Regions from separate parts of the Kosakonia sp. MUSA4 genome, predicted to be linked through region 2. Evidence: riboswitches for the same ligand, from Rfam matches in the RefSeq annotation. Region 2 holds a riboswitch; the other holds the start of a gene.
What was found. Region 2 has a riboswitch for cobalamin ahead of C0557_RS15980 (cobyrinate a,c-diamide synthase). Riboswitches for the same ligand answer to the same signal wherever they lie in the genome.
Positions count from the first base shown of each region.

Region 1: it holds a riboswitch for cobalamin, as region 2 does, so the genes downstream of both, btuB (TonB-dependent vitamin B12 receptor BtuB) here and C0557_RS15980 (cobyrinate a,c-diamide synthase) in region 2, are expected to answer to the same signal.

Region 1 covers NZ_CP025697.1:5,594,711-5,601,608, forward strand. Annotated here, with positions in the region: gene oxyR (DNA-binding transcriptional regulator OxyR) at 1-87, shown strand, start outside; gene sthA (Si-specific NAD(P)(+) transhydrogenase) at 70-1,470, opposite strand; gene fabR (HTH-type transcriptional repressor FabR) at 1,666-2,319, shown strand; gene C0557_RS26630 (YijD family membrane protein) at 2,319-2,684, shown strand; gene trmA (tRNA (uridine(54)-C5)-methyltransferase TrmA) at 2,722-3,822, opposite strand; cobalamin riboswitch at 3,940-4,109, shown strand; gene btuB (TonB-dependent vitamin B12 receptor BtuB) at 4,174-6,024, shown strand; gene murI (glutamate racemase) at 5,969-6,820, shown strand.
Region 2 covers NZ_CP025697.1:3,365,883-3,372,780, reverse strand. Annotated here, with positions in the region: gene dacD (serine-type D-Ala-D-Ala carboxypeptidase DacD) at 1-90, shown strand, start outside; gene sbmC (DNA gyrase inhibitor SbmC) at 212-685, shown strand; gene C0557_RS15995 (FUSC family protein) at 811-1,869, shown strand; gene C0557_RS15990 (DUF496 family protein) at 2,036-2,371, shown strand; gene C0557_RS15985 (L-threonine kinase) at 2,403-3,269, opposite strand; cobalamin riboswitch at 3,656-3,838, shown strand; gene C0557_RS15980 (cobyrinate a,c-diamide synthase) at 3,938-5,317, shown strand; gene cbiB (adenosylcobinamide-phosphate synthase CbiB) at 5,314-6,270, shown strand; gene C0557_RS15970 (cobalt-precorrin-8 methylmutase) at 6,282-6,898, shown strand, end outside.

The sequences.
Region 1 (6,898 bases), 2.2 Mb from region 2:
CTGCGCAGCCGCTATGAGCAGCTGGCAGAGGCCATCCGCGGTGCAATGGATGGCCATTTCGATAGCGCGTTAAAACAGGCGGTTTAAACCATTTAGCGCGGCAACCCGATAGGCTTCCGCCATTGTCGGGTAGTTAAAGGTGGTATTAACGAAGTACTCAATCGTGTTACCGCCACCTTTCTGCTCCATAATCGCCTGGCCGATATGAATAATTTCGGCCGCGCGCTCGCCAAAGCAGTGGATCCCCAAAATTTCTTTCGTTTCGCGGTGGAACAAGATCTTCAGGGTGCCGACATTCATACCGACAATTTGCGCCCGCGCCAGGTGTTTAAACTGTGCGCGGCCCACTTCGTACGGTACTTTCATCGCGGTCAGCTGTTGCTCGGTTTTACCGACAGAGCTGATTTCCGGAATGGTGTAGATGCCGGTCGGGATATCTTCAATCAGGTGCGCTGTCGCTTCGCCTTTAATCATCGCCTGCGCGGCGATACGCCCCTGATCGTAAGCCGCTGACGCCAGGCTTGGGTAGCCAATCACATCGCCCACCGCATAAACGTGCGGCAGCGCGGTCTGGTACATACTGTTGACCTTCAACTGCCCGCGACCATCGGCTTCCAGACCAATGTTACCCAGCTTCAGGCTGTCGGTATTACCCGTACGGCCGTTAGCATAGAGCAGACAATCGGCTTTCAGTTTCTTGCCCGATTTGAGGTGCATGATGACGCCGTCTTCCAGCGGCTCGATACGCTCGTACTCTTCGTTGTGACGGATAACAACACCGCTGTTCCAGAAGTGGTACGAGAGCGAATCTGACATCTCCTGATCGAGAAACGCCAGCAGACGATCGCGGGTGTTGATTAGATCGACTTTGACGTTCATTCCCCGGAAGATCGACGCATATTCGCAGCCGATCACCCCGGCACCGTAGATAATGACATGGCGGGGTTCATGGTGCATATCGAGGATTGAATCGCTGTCATAGACGCGCGGATGGGTAAAATCCACATCGGCCGGATGGTAGGGGCGCGAGCCGCAGGCGATAACAAACTTCTCTGCGGTGATCGTTTCTACCGTGCCGTCGTGGCACTCCAGCGCCATCGTGTGGTCATCAATAAAATGGGCGTTGCCTTCAAGAATTTCACAGCGGTTACGCTCATAAAAGCCCTGACGCATGTGGGTTTGCTGATTAATCACGCTCTCTGCGTGGTTCAGGATATCCGCAAAAGAGGAGCGGAGGAGGCGGGTATGGTCGCTGTAGAGAGGGTTTTGGTTGAACTCGATAATGCGGCTAACGGCATGGCGCAACGCTTTCGACGGGATGGTTCCCCAGTGCGTGCAGCCGCCGCCGACGTTATGGTAACGCTCAACAACCGCGACCCGTGCTCCTTGTTTAACCAGACCCATAGCTGCGCCTTCGCCGCCTGGGCCGGAGCCTATTACAATTGCATCATAATCGTAGGAATGTGGCATGGTTAGGCTTACCTGTTCTTATACATAAAAGCAACATAAGACTAACATCAAAGCGGCAATCCCCCAATTATCGTTGTGCTATTTTCATGCAAAAAAGAAGAAACGACGTGTAAATAATCGGTCACAATCCAGTACGATCAGATCGGATTTTTCTCTGGTATATTGCCAGAAAGCCCCAGGAAGGATTCAAACATAGTGATGGGTGTAAGAGCGCAACAAAAAGAGAGAACCCGGCGTTCGCTGGTGGAAGCGGCATTTAGCCAATTGAGCGCTGAGCGGAGTTTTGCCAGCCTGAGCCTGCGGGAAGTTGCCCGCGAGGCAGGTATCGCGCCGACGTCTTTTTACCGGCATTTTCGTGATGTTGATGAGCTCGGCCTGACCATGGTGGACGAAAGCGGGTTGATGCTGCGCCAGTTGATGCGCCAGGCGCGCCAGCGTATTGCCAAAGGCGGCAGCGTGATCCGCACCTCGGTTTCCACCTTTATGGAATTTATTGGCAATAATCCCAATGCGTTTCAGCTACTGCTGCGTGAGCGTTCCGGAACGTCAGCCGCTTTCCGCGCGGCGGTTGCGCGAGAAATTCAGCACTTTATCGCGGAACTTGCCGACTATCTCGAACTCGAAAACCATATGCCGCGCGCCTTTACCGAGGCGCAAGCCGAGGCGATGGTAACGATCGTTTTCAACGCCGGCGCAGAGGCGCTGGATGTGAGCGCCGAACAACGTCGGCAGTTAGAAGAGCGGCTGGTACTACAATTGCGGATGATTTCAAAAGGCGCCTATTACTGGTATCGCCGCGAGCAGGAAAAACTGGCGCATCAACCGACGAGTGAAGCAAAGGATGAGTAATGAAACAGTCAGGTCAAGATAAAGGTACGTTGCTGCTGGCGCTGGTTGCTGGCTTATCGATTAACGGCGCATTTTCCGCTGTGTTCAGTTCGGTGGTTCCCTTTTCTCTGTTTCCGGTTATCTCGCTGGTGCTGACGGTCTATTGCCTGCATCAGCGTTACCAGAATCGCACCATGCCCGTTGGCCTGCCGGGCCTTGCCGCCGCCTGCTTTATTCTCGGCGTGCTGCTGTACAGTACGGTTGTTCGTGCTGAATACCCGGTGATCGGCTCCAACTTCCTGCCGGCCGTGCTGTCAGTGGTGCTGGTCTTCTGGATTGGTTTTCGCCTGCGCAGCCGTAACCGCAAACACGAGGCATCGGAGTGATTTTTCCCTCTCCTTTACGGGAGAGGGATGAGAGATTTTACTTTCTGGTCAACAGAACGCCGCACTCCATATGGTGCGTGTAAGGGAACTGATCAAATAGAGCCAGACGCGACACGTTGTGCGTCTGGTTTAATGTTTCGAGGTTCTTGCACAGCGTTTCCGGGTTGCAGGAGATGTACAGAATGCGCGGATAGGCCTGCACCATTTTTTCAGTTTCCGCATCCAGCCCGCTGCGCGGCGGATCGACGAAGATCGTTTCGCACTGGTAGCTTTTCAGATCGATCCCCTGCAAGCGGTTAAAGGCACGCACGCCATTCATCGCCTGCGTGAATTCCTCCGCAGACATACGAATGATTTGTACATTATCAATATGGTTGGCGGCGATGTTGTACTGCGCAGCGGCGACAGAAGGCTTGGCGATTTCCGTGGCCAGCACGCGGTTGAAATTGCGCGCCAGCGCCAGCGAGAAGTTGCCGTTACCACAATACAGCTCCAGCAAATCGCCGCTGGCATCGCGGGTGACATCCTGCGCCCATTCCAGCATCTGAATATTCATTGCCGCGTTAGGTTGGGTAAAACTGTTTTCCACCTGGCGGTAGATCATCTCTCTGCCACCAACCGGCAGGCGTTCATCGACATAATCCTGATCGAGCTCGATTTTGGTTTTTGTGGCGCGGCCAATCAGTTGCACATTCAGGTTTTGCGCCCGCAGTGCATCGCGCAACTGGGTGGCGGCTTCATGCCACTCGTTATCCAGCTTTTTGTGATACAGCAGCGTCACAATCGCCTGATTGCTCATGGTGCTCAGGTAGTCGATCTGGAACAGCTTGTGGCGCAGCGTGTGGTTGCCGCGCACGGCATCAATCATTACCTTCATTAATACGTTAATCAGCTCGCTGGCCGCCGGGAAGCTGTCGACGCGGATACGCGATTTTGTCTGCTGATCGAAGATGATGTGGTAGAGATCGTCCCCGTCATGCCAAATCCGGAACTCGGCGCGCATGCGGTAATGGCTGACCGGCGAGCGGAACACCTCCGGAAGCGGCGCGGAAAATGGCGTCATCAACGATTGCAGACGCACGACTTTTTCGGCCAGTTGGGCTTCGTATTGTTCTGTCGGCAGGTGTTCGGGGGTCATGATGCTTCCTGAGAGATTAAGAATAACGCGGCGATTGTAGGGATTGCTCACCGGATGTCCAGCGCTCGATGTTTTTGAAATACTCACTTAGCAGTCTGGACATCCATATGTAACAGAATGTAGCATCCGTGTTCCGGTCCTGTGAGTTAAAAGGGAATCCAGTGTGAATCTGGGGCTGACGCGCAGCGGTAAGGATTAAGGTGAGACAGCAGACACTGCCAGTGGTGGGAAGTCCTGTCTTGTTGTACCTCCAAGCCCGAAGACCTGCCGGAATACGTCGCATCTGGTGACATCATCGCGTGCTATTGATGGAACCTGCGGCATCCTTTTTATTTTGTGGATGCTCTCACAATGATTAAAAAAGCTTCGCTGCTGACGGCGCTCTCCGTCACGGCATTTTCCGGCTGGGCGCAGGATAGCAGCTCAGACAATTTGGTGGTGACAGCAAATCGTTTTCAACAATCGGCTAAAACCGTGCTGGCACCGACCGAGGTGGTGACGCGCGAGGATATCGATCGCTGGCAATCCCGTTCACTCATCGATGTGCTGCGCCGTTTACCGGGCGTGGATATCGCGCAAAACGGTGGGCTGGGACAAACAGCGTCCGTTTATGTTCGCGGTACGGAAGCAAAACATCTGCTGCTGCTGATTGATGGCGTACCGGTGGCGCGTTCAGGGATTTCGAACGATCCCGAACTCAATCAAATCCCGCTTTCGCTGGTGCAGCGCGTTGAGTATATTCGCGGGCCGCGCTCTGCGGTTTATGGCTCCGGCGCGATTGGCGGCGTGGTCAACGTCATTACGATGACGGATAGCGAGAAATCCCAGGTCAACGCCAGCATGGGCTCGAAAGGTTATCAAACCTATGACGGCACTTTGCGTCAGCGTTTTGGCGATACGATGGTGACCGCCGCAGGTTCTTATACCAGTACGCGCGGATTCAACGTGCAGCCGGATTCGACATGGGATCATGATGCAGATCGCGATGGCTACCGCAATAAAACGTTCTGGGGCAGCTTACAGCATAAGTTCGATGACCATTTTGACGGTTTCTTCCGTGGCTACAACTTCAGCAATAATGTGGATTACGATCTGGGCAGTGCGCCGTTTTCGCCAGAGTACAGCGCGGATGAGCGCCAGTTGTATGTTCAGGGCTGGGATACCGGGCTGAATTTCAACCAGGGGATCTACTCCTCGCAACTGCTTGCCAGCTATCAAAAAAGCAAAGACTACAACTACAGCAGCATCTACGGCCGTTATAACGATGGCACTACGCTGGATGATATGGAGCAGCGTTACATTCAGTGGGGTAATAATATCGCGGTGGGTAAAGGCTCGCTGGGCGCAGGTGTCGACTGGAAGCAGGAGCGTCTGGTTTCATCTAATCAAAGCACGAGCGACAGCTACGATCGCGATAATACCGGCCTCTACCTGAACGGGATGCAGCAGTTTGGCGATGTCACGCTGGAGGCTTCCGGGCGCGAAGATAAAGATGATGCGTTCGGCTGGCACGGTACCTGGCAAACGGCTGCTGGCTGGGAGTTCGTGGAGAACTACCGCCTGACGCTCTCCTACGGCACGAGTTTTCTCGCGCCTTCGCTTGGCCAGCAGTACGGCGCGAAGCGCTTTGGCATTGCTTCCAACCCGGATCTGAAACCAGAAGAGTCAAAACAGTGGGAAGCGGGTGTGGAAGGATTAACCGGCCCGGTCGACTGGCGTCTGTCCGCGTACCGTTATGAGATCGATAATCTGATCACCTATAGCGATACGGCTTACTACAACATTAACGCTGCAACCATTAAAGGCGTTGAGTGGACAGGAAGCGTCGATACCGGCATCTTCTCGCATCGTGTGACCTTGCAGTACATCGATCCGCGTGATGACGAAACGAACGAAGTGCTGCCGCGCCGCTCAAAACGCCAGGCCAAGTACCAGCTCGACTGGTCTATCTTCAATGTGGATATGGATCTTGCGTGGGAATACTTCGGTAAACGCTATGACAATCGCACGTCAACGTATAACCCTGAGCAACGTGTTTTGCCGAGTTATAGTACGGTTGATCTATCTGCCTCATATCCAGTGACATCTCACCTTACAGTTCGTGGTAAAATAGCTAACTTGTTCGATAAAGAGTACGAGACAGCTTATGGCTACCAAACTGCAGGACGGGAATACACCTTGTCTGGCAGCTACACCTTCTGACGCGCGTCCCACCGTCCTGGTGTTTGACTCCGGCGTCGGTGGGTTATCCGTCTATGATGAGATTCGGCATCTCCTGCCGGATCTCCATTACATCTACGCTTTCGACAATGTTGCTTTCCCCTACGGTGAGAAAAGCGAAGAGTTTATCGTTGAACGTGTTGTCGAGATTGTTACCGCTGTTCAGGCGCAATACCCCCTCGCACTGGCTGTTATCGCCTGTAATACCGCAAGCACCGTCTCTCTTCCCGCGTTACGTGACAAATTCACCTTTCCTGTTGTTGGCGTAGTCCCCGCTATCAAACCGGCTGCGCGCTTAACGGCAAACGGTATTGTAGGTCTATTGGCAACGCGCGGTACTGTGAAACGTCCTTATACGCATGAACTGATTTCGCGTTTCGCAAATGAGTGTCGTATTGAGATGCTGGGGTCGGCGGAGTTGGTGGTTCTGGCTGAAGCGAAACTGCACGGTAAGGAAGTGCCGCTTGAAGAGCTACGCCACATCTTGCGTCCCTGGTTACGCATGAAAGAGCCGCCGGATACCGTAGTCCTGGGTTGTACGCACTTCCCGCTGTTGCAGGATGAACTGTTGCAGGTGCTGCCAGAGGGCACGCGGCTGGTGGATTCCGGTGCAGCCATTGCGCGTCGTACCGCCTGGTTGCTGGAGCATGAAGCGCCGGATGCAAAATCCGCTGGCGATAATATTGCGTACTGCATGGCGCTAACGCCTGAAACTGCACAGTTATTGCCCGTTTTGCAGCGCTATGGCTTTAAAACGCTCGAAAAACTGGCTGTTTAGGGCGTCGTTGAACAAAAAAGAGACGGTTGAAAACTTTTTTCAAATTAGGGGTTGTCAGCCGGAATTATCTCCCTATAA
Region 2 (6,898 bases):
ATCGCTCACTGGCCGCTGGTCACGCTGGAAAGTGTCGGCAAAGGCGGCGTGTTCTCGCGTCTGAGCGACTGGCTGCATCATAAAGGTTAACGCGTGTGCGGGCAGAGTGGCGGTGATGCGAGTCTGCTCGCATAATTGATGACTCCGACATGCCAGGCGATCGTCGGAACGCTATACTGTATAAACACACAGTAACGCTAAGGGAGTCAACATGAGCTACAACGTGAAGCAACTGGAAAAACGTCGTATCGCCGGGTTCCATCTGGTCGGGCCCTGGGATGTGACGGTGAAGCAGGGTTTTAAACAGCTAATGATGTGGGTCGACAGCAATAAGATCGCACCGCTGGAGTGGGTGTGCGCCTATTACGATAACCCTGACGAAGTGCCGCCGGAAAAGCTGCGCGCTGACGTTGCTATCACCGTCGATGCTGGCTTTCAAATCCCGGCAAATAGCGAAGGAGTGATTCTCACCGACATTCCCGGCGGCCAGTACGCCGTGGCGCAGGCGCGGGTGTACAACGAAGAGTTCGAAGCGTGCTGGGATCTCTTCTTTGATGAACTGCTTAGCGATCAATCCGTGCAAATTGCTGCGGGTCCCTGCTTTGAAGTCTACCTGAACGATGCGCAGCAGGATGGTTACTGGGAAATCGACATGCATATCCCGGTTGAGTCGAAAAATCTGTAAGCGATAAAATAACCGGAAGAGGCAACAGGAAGCGCTGTCGCCTCTTTTTTTATCGCAGAGGGTGCTATCTGAGTCCGAAAAATCCTACAATTGCGCCTTTGTCGGTTCAATCGGGAGAAGCGACTGTGCGTCGCGACAAATCACTCAGTCCTTTCGAAATTCGTCTTTACCGCCATTATCGTGTCGTACACGGTGTGCGTATCGCGCTGGCTTTTATTCTGACCTTTTTGCTGATCCGTCTGCTGGAGGTACCAGAGGGAACCTGGCCACTGATCACGCTGGTGGTGTTGATGGGGCCGATCTCCTTTTGGGGAAACGTGGTTCCGCGCGCATTTGAACGCATTGGCGGCACAATTTTGGGTGCGGCGCTGGGTCTGGTGGCATTAAAACTAGAGCTTCTCTCGCTGCCCGTGATGCTGCTGTGGTGCGCGGTGGCGATGTTTCTCTGTGGCTGGCTGGCGCTGGGCAAAAAGCCTTACCAGGCGCTGCTCATTGGCATTACGCTATCGGTGGTGGTTGGCGCGCCGCCAGGTGATATGCATACCGCGCTGTGGCGCAGCGGCGATGTGATTATCGGTTCACTGCTGGCGATGCTGTTTACCGGCATCTGGCCGCAGCGGGCATTTTTGCACTGGCGTATTCAGATGGCCAACTACGTTACCGCCTTCAACCGCGTTTATCAGGCGGGTTTCTCCCGTAACCTGGTTGAACGGCCGCGGCTGGAAAAACATCTGCAAAAAATCCTCAACGACGTGGTGAAGATGCGCGGACTGATCACGCCCGCCTGCAAAGAGACGCATCTGCAAAAGGCGATTTTCGAAGCCATCCAGACCGTCAGCCGCAATATGGTCTGCATGCTGGAGCTGCAAATCAATGCTCACTGGAGCTCACGTACCAGCCATTTTGTGATGATCAACGCACGTACGCTGCAGGATACGCAGCAGATGACTCAGCAAACGCTGCTGACCATTGCGCATGCGCTGTATGAAGGCAACCCGCAGCCGATTCTGGCCAATACTGAAAAGCTCAGTGAGATTGTGGCGGAATTGCGCCAGTTGAGCCGTGAGCATAAAGGCGATGCGCTGGCTGAAACCTCGATTCACGGTTACGTTTGGCTAAGCATGGAGCTGGCCCGCCAACTGGAACTGCTGTCACATTTGATCTGCCGGGCGTTGCGCAAATAACGGCCAGATAACCCGATGCCGTTGTTGGGTTGTTTCGATTCAGCTACATTTGCGGTTATGATAGCCGACAGGAAAAACCATTGTCTTATGCGACCACATTGGGTAGGTTTGCCTCTAAGGTGGTTGCTTTAACGAATCCGAGTCTCACATTATCAGGGGTGTAAAAATGGAAACAAGTAAGCCTTCATTCCAGGATGTTCTGGAGTTTGTGCGTCTGTTCCGCCGCAAAAATAAATTGCAGCGTGAAATCCAGGACGTGGAGAAGAAGATCCGTGATAACCAGAAGCGCGTGCTGCTGCTGGACAACCTGAGCGACTACATTAAACCGGGTATGAGCGTAGAAGCGATCCAGGGCATTATCGCCAGCATGAAGACCGACTACGAAGATCGCGTGGATGATTACATCATCAAAAATGCTGAACTGTCGAAAGAGCGCCGCGAAATCTCCAAAAAACTCAAAACCATGGGCGAACTGAAGCCGATTGAGCCAAAAGTGGAATAACGCCTCCAGCGAGCGGTGAGAGGTGCGCCTCTCACCCTTCCAGCACGCCTCCTGCCACCATTTTCAGCAGATAGTTTTGCGGCCAGTGCGCCGTCAACCCGGTCTCTTTCAATTCCCGACGAATGCTTTCCACATCATGGCGCTGGCTATTAAGCAGTAGCCCGACCACACTTCCGCTGTGAGCAACATTCAGTCCATACAGATCGCAACGCTCCACCAGCTCGAGCAGGGTGGGAAACGCCGGTTTTGGCAGCAGCGCCTGGCTGGCAATCGCGCTTAACGTCGCAGCTTCTCCCAGCCGCGCGGCATCATTTTCCACGCAGGCCTGCTGCAACAGGCGCCATGCATTATCCAGCGTAGGGGCATTTTCCAGCAGTGCCCGCTGGCGTGGCAGACGATGATAAGCGGCAGTGGTCAGGGTTAGCGGGCTTTCAAGCAGCAGCACGTCACACTCCGGCAAACTGCCGCAGGTAATCTGCGTTTCAGCGCTATTGTGATCGAACAGGGTCAGGCGCGAAAAGATCGTGCTGTCGGTCGGCTCCAGCGCCACGCACAGTTGCGCCAGCGTTTTCTCATCCAGCGGTTGCTCAAGATGACGGGCCGTTGCCACGGCGGCGGCGGCAATATCCGCGGTGCTGCTGGCCATGCCTTTGGCCAGGGGAATGGTAGAGTGACACTCGATGCGCAATGTGTGCGCCAGCGTGGCAGGTAGCTGCCAGTGCGCCAGGAGCTGGTTAACCATACGACGCACCAGCGGCCGTTCATCCACCCGAGGTTTGCCGTGGGTGACTTCGACACTGCTGTACCAGTCCACCGGACAGGAGACCAGCTTTTCACCTCCCAGGATCCAGCCCTGGATTATTTCACCGCACGATGCGGGACAGTGCGCCAACGCCACGCTGTAACTCCCTTCACAATCAAAGCCCGGATAGTGTCACTTCGACCCGGCGAACGCCAGAATTTCGCGCAATTTAGATTTCTCGCAGACCCGCTATTTCTGCAATGTTTTTCGCCAGACCTGTCAACTGACGCCGCAGGCATTTCGTCTGCAAAATAATGCAAATATTGCGGGCGATTAAATTACCGTTAGCAATATTTTGTTATTCCGGATGCGCTTGAGAACTCTCTGATGCCTTAATATGCCGGGAGTTGATGAAAAGGGTGAGCAATAAATTGTCATAGCGCAACAAATTATTATTTGCTCAAAGATAAACTGAACCCGTTTTTATTTCCCTGCTGCGATATAGTTCGTACAGGGAAAAATCAGGGTGATAATGACGCGCCGTGATTAAAAATCTATCAGGTTTGCCGCAAATGTATTTTGCGGCTGGGAAGGGGGTGTAAATCCCCCGCAGCCCCCGCTGCTGTAATGCTGACGACCCCGTAATCGCCACTGATCGTAAGATCGGGAAGGACGGGCGAGGATGACGCTAAGCCAGAAGACCGGCCTGATGGACATTATCAACAACTTCGGTGGGAAGTGGGTTGCTCAGTCGCGTACGGTCGAAAGACCGGGTCAACTCGCGTCCTGGCTCCGTTCTTCCTGCCCGCTACGGGGTTACAGGAATGTCAGACAGACGCAGCGCCTTTATCCTTGCCGGAACCGGCAGCGGCTGTGGGAAAACCACCGTCACGCTCGGGCTGCTCACTGTGCTGCAACGTCGCGGTTTACGCGTGCAACCCTTCAAAGTCGGGCCGGACTACCTCGACACCGCCTGGCACAGCGCCGTTACCGGCGTGGCTTCCCGTAATCTCGACAGCTTTATGCTGCCGACGCCTGTGTTAAATGCGCTGTTTCGCCAACATTTCACCGCCGCCGATGTCGCCGTTATTGAGGGCGTGATGGGGCTTTACGATGGCTACGGCACCGACCCCAATTATTGCAGCAGCGCGGCGCTGGCAAAACAGCTTGCGCTTCCGGTGATCCTGCTGGTTGATGGCAAAGCGGTATCCACCTCAATTGCCGCCACGGTGATGGGGTTTCAGCGCTTTGACCCGCAGTTGCGCATTGCCGGAGCGATCGTCAACCGGGTAAACAGCGACAGCCATTTTCAACTGCTGAAACACGCCATTGAGTATTACTGCGACTTGCCGGTGCTGGGATATGTTCCCGTTGCTCCCGGCGTGGCGCTGCCGGAACGTCATCTTGGTCTGGTCACTGCCCGCGAGTCGGTCGTTAACGCACAGCCATGGCAGGCGTTTGCCGCGCGCCTGGAACAGACCCTCGATATTGACCGCTTACTCGCCCTGAGCCAGGTCACCGCGCTGCCGCAGGGGGCGCTTCCTGCCATGCCCGCGCCAGAGGCGGGCGCAGGGCTGGAGCTGGCGCTGGCCGACGACGAAGCCTTCAACTTTTACTATGCCGATAATCTGCAACTGCTTGAACATGCCGGTGTGCGCATCGTGCGTTTTAGCCCGCTGCATGACCATGAGTTGCCCACATGCCAGATGCTGTGGCTGGGCGGCGGTTATCCGGAGCTGCACGCGCGCACGCTGTCGGCAAACCAGCCGATGCGCGATGCCATTCTCGCCGCGCACCGGCGTGGCGTGGCGATCTATGCCGAGTGCGGCGGCCTGATGTATCTCGGCGATACGCTGGTGGATGCCGCAGGCGATGAGTGGCCGATGGTCGGCGCCATCCCCGGTCACAGCCGGATGGGCAGCAAGCTCACCCGCTTTGGTTACTGCGAAGCCCGCGCAACGCAGCAGACCTTACTTGCTGGCGAAGGGGAAACCCTGCGCGGCCACGAGTTTCACTATTCCGATTTCACCCCGCGCGTCGATGCCGTGCTGGCGTGCCATAAAACGCGCGATGGCGAAGTGCTGAAGCGCTGGCAGGGCGGCTGGCAGGTGGGCAACACTTTTGCCAGCTATTTACATCTGCATTTCGCCCAGCGTCCAGCGATGCTGGAGCACTGGTTTGCCGCCGCCAGGAGGGCGTCATGACGCTGCTGGCCTGGTGTGTCGCATTTCTGCTCGATCGCTTCCTTGGCGACCCGCCGCACTGGCCGCATCCGGTGCGTTGGATCGGCGCGCTGATTAACCTGGTGCAAAGCGCCGTCCGGCGAGTGTGCCGCAGCGATACCGCGCTGCGCATCGGCGGCGGCGTGATGTGGCTGCTGGTGGTGGGCATCACCTGGAGCGTTGCCTGGGGCGTGCTCGCACTGGCGCAGGCAATCCATCCGTGGTTCGGCTGGTGCGTGGAGGTGTGGATGATTTACACCCTGCTTGCCACGCGTTGTCTTGCGGATATGGCGCGGGAAGTGGAGCAGGCGCTGCGCTCCGGTTCGCTTGCTGAAAGCCGCGAAAAGCTGTCGTGGATTGTCGGTCGCGATACCGCGCAGCTCCAGCCGCCGCAAATCACCCGCGCGGTAGTTGAGACCGTCGCGGAAAACACCGTCGATGGCGTTATCGCGCCGCTGTTCTTTTTACTGCTCGGCGGCGCGCCGCTGGCAATGGCCTACAAAGCGGTCAATACCCTGGATTCGATGGTGGGCTACAAGCATGAAAAATACCGTGCGATCGGCATGGTCAGCGCGCGGCTGGATGATGTCGCCAACTTTATCCCGGCGCGTCTGAGCTGGCTGTTACTCAGCATGGCAGCATGGCTCGCAGGTAATGACGCGGGCAATGCGCTGCGTATCGGTTTTCGCGATCGGCGCAACCACAGCAGCCCCAACTGCGCCTGGCCTGAAGGCACCGTGGCCGGGGCGCTTGGCGTGCGGCTTGGCGGGCCAAATGACTACTTCGGCCAGCGGGTCGAAAAACCGTGGATTGGCGATGAGCTCCGCGCCATTACGCCGGATGACATTCCGCGCACTATTCGCATGATGTGGCTTGCCGCCATGCTGGCGCTGGCGCTGTTTGCGCTGATACACCTTGCCCTCGCGGGCGCATAAGGATGAAGACGATGGATTATTTGCAGCAACCGCAGGCTATTGAAGCCAAAAGTTTTGTCATTATCGGCGAGATTATCCAGCAAACCCGCCCCGATTTTCGTTTTGCCAGCCCGCTGCATGAGGCGGTAATCAAACGGGTCATCCACACCACCGCTGACTTCGACTGGCTCGATATTTTGTGGTTTTCCAGTGATGCGCTGCAACGCTTGTGCGGGGCGATAACGCAAGGCTGCACCCTTTATACCGACACCACGATGGCGCTTGCCGGCATTAATAAGCGGCTGCTGGCGGAGTTTGGCGGCGAAGTGCGTTGCTATATCTCCGATCCACGCGTAGTACGTAAAGCCAAAGAGGAGGGGATCACCCGTTCGATGGCGGCGGTCGATCTGGCGCTGACGGAAGCGGAAGAGAAAATCTTTGTTTTCGGCAATGCGCCCACGGCTTTGTTCCGCCTGCTGGAACATAAGGTGCCCGTCAGCGGCGTGGTCGGCGTGCCGGTCGGTTTTGTTGGCGCAGCGGAATCGAAAGAAGCGCTGGTAGAGAGCGGTTTGCCCGCCATTGCCGCGCAGGGTCGTAAGGGCGGCAGCAATGTGGCGGCGGCAATTATTAATGCGCTGCTCTATCACTT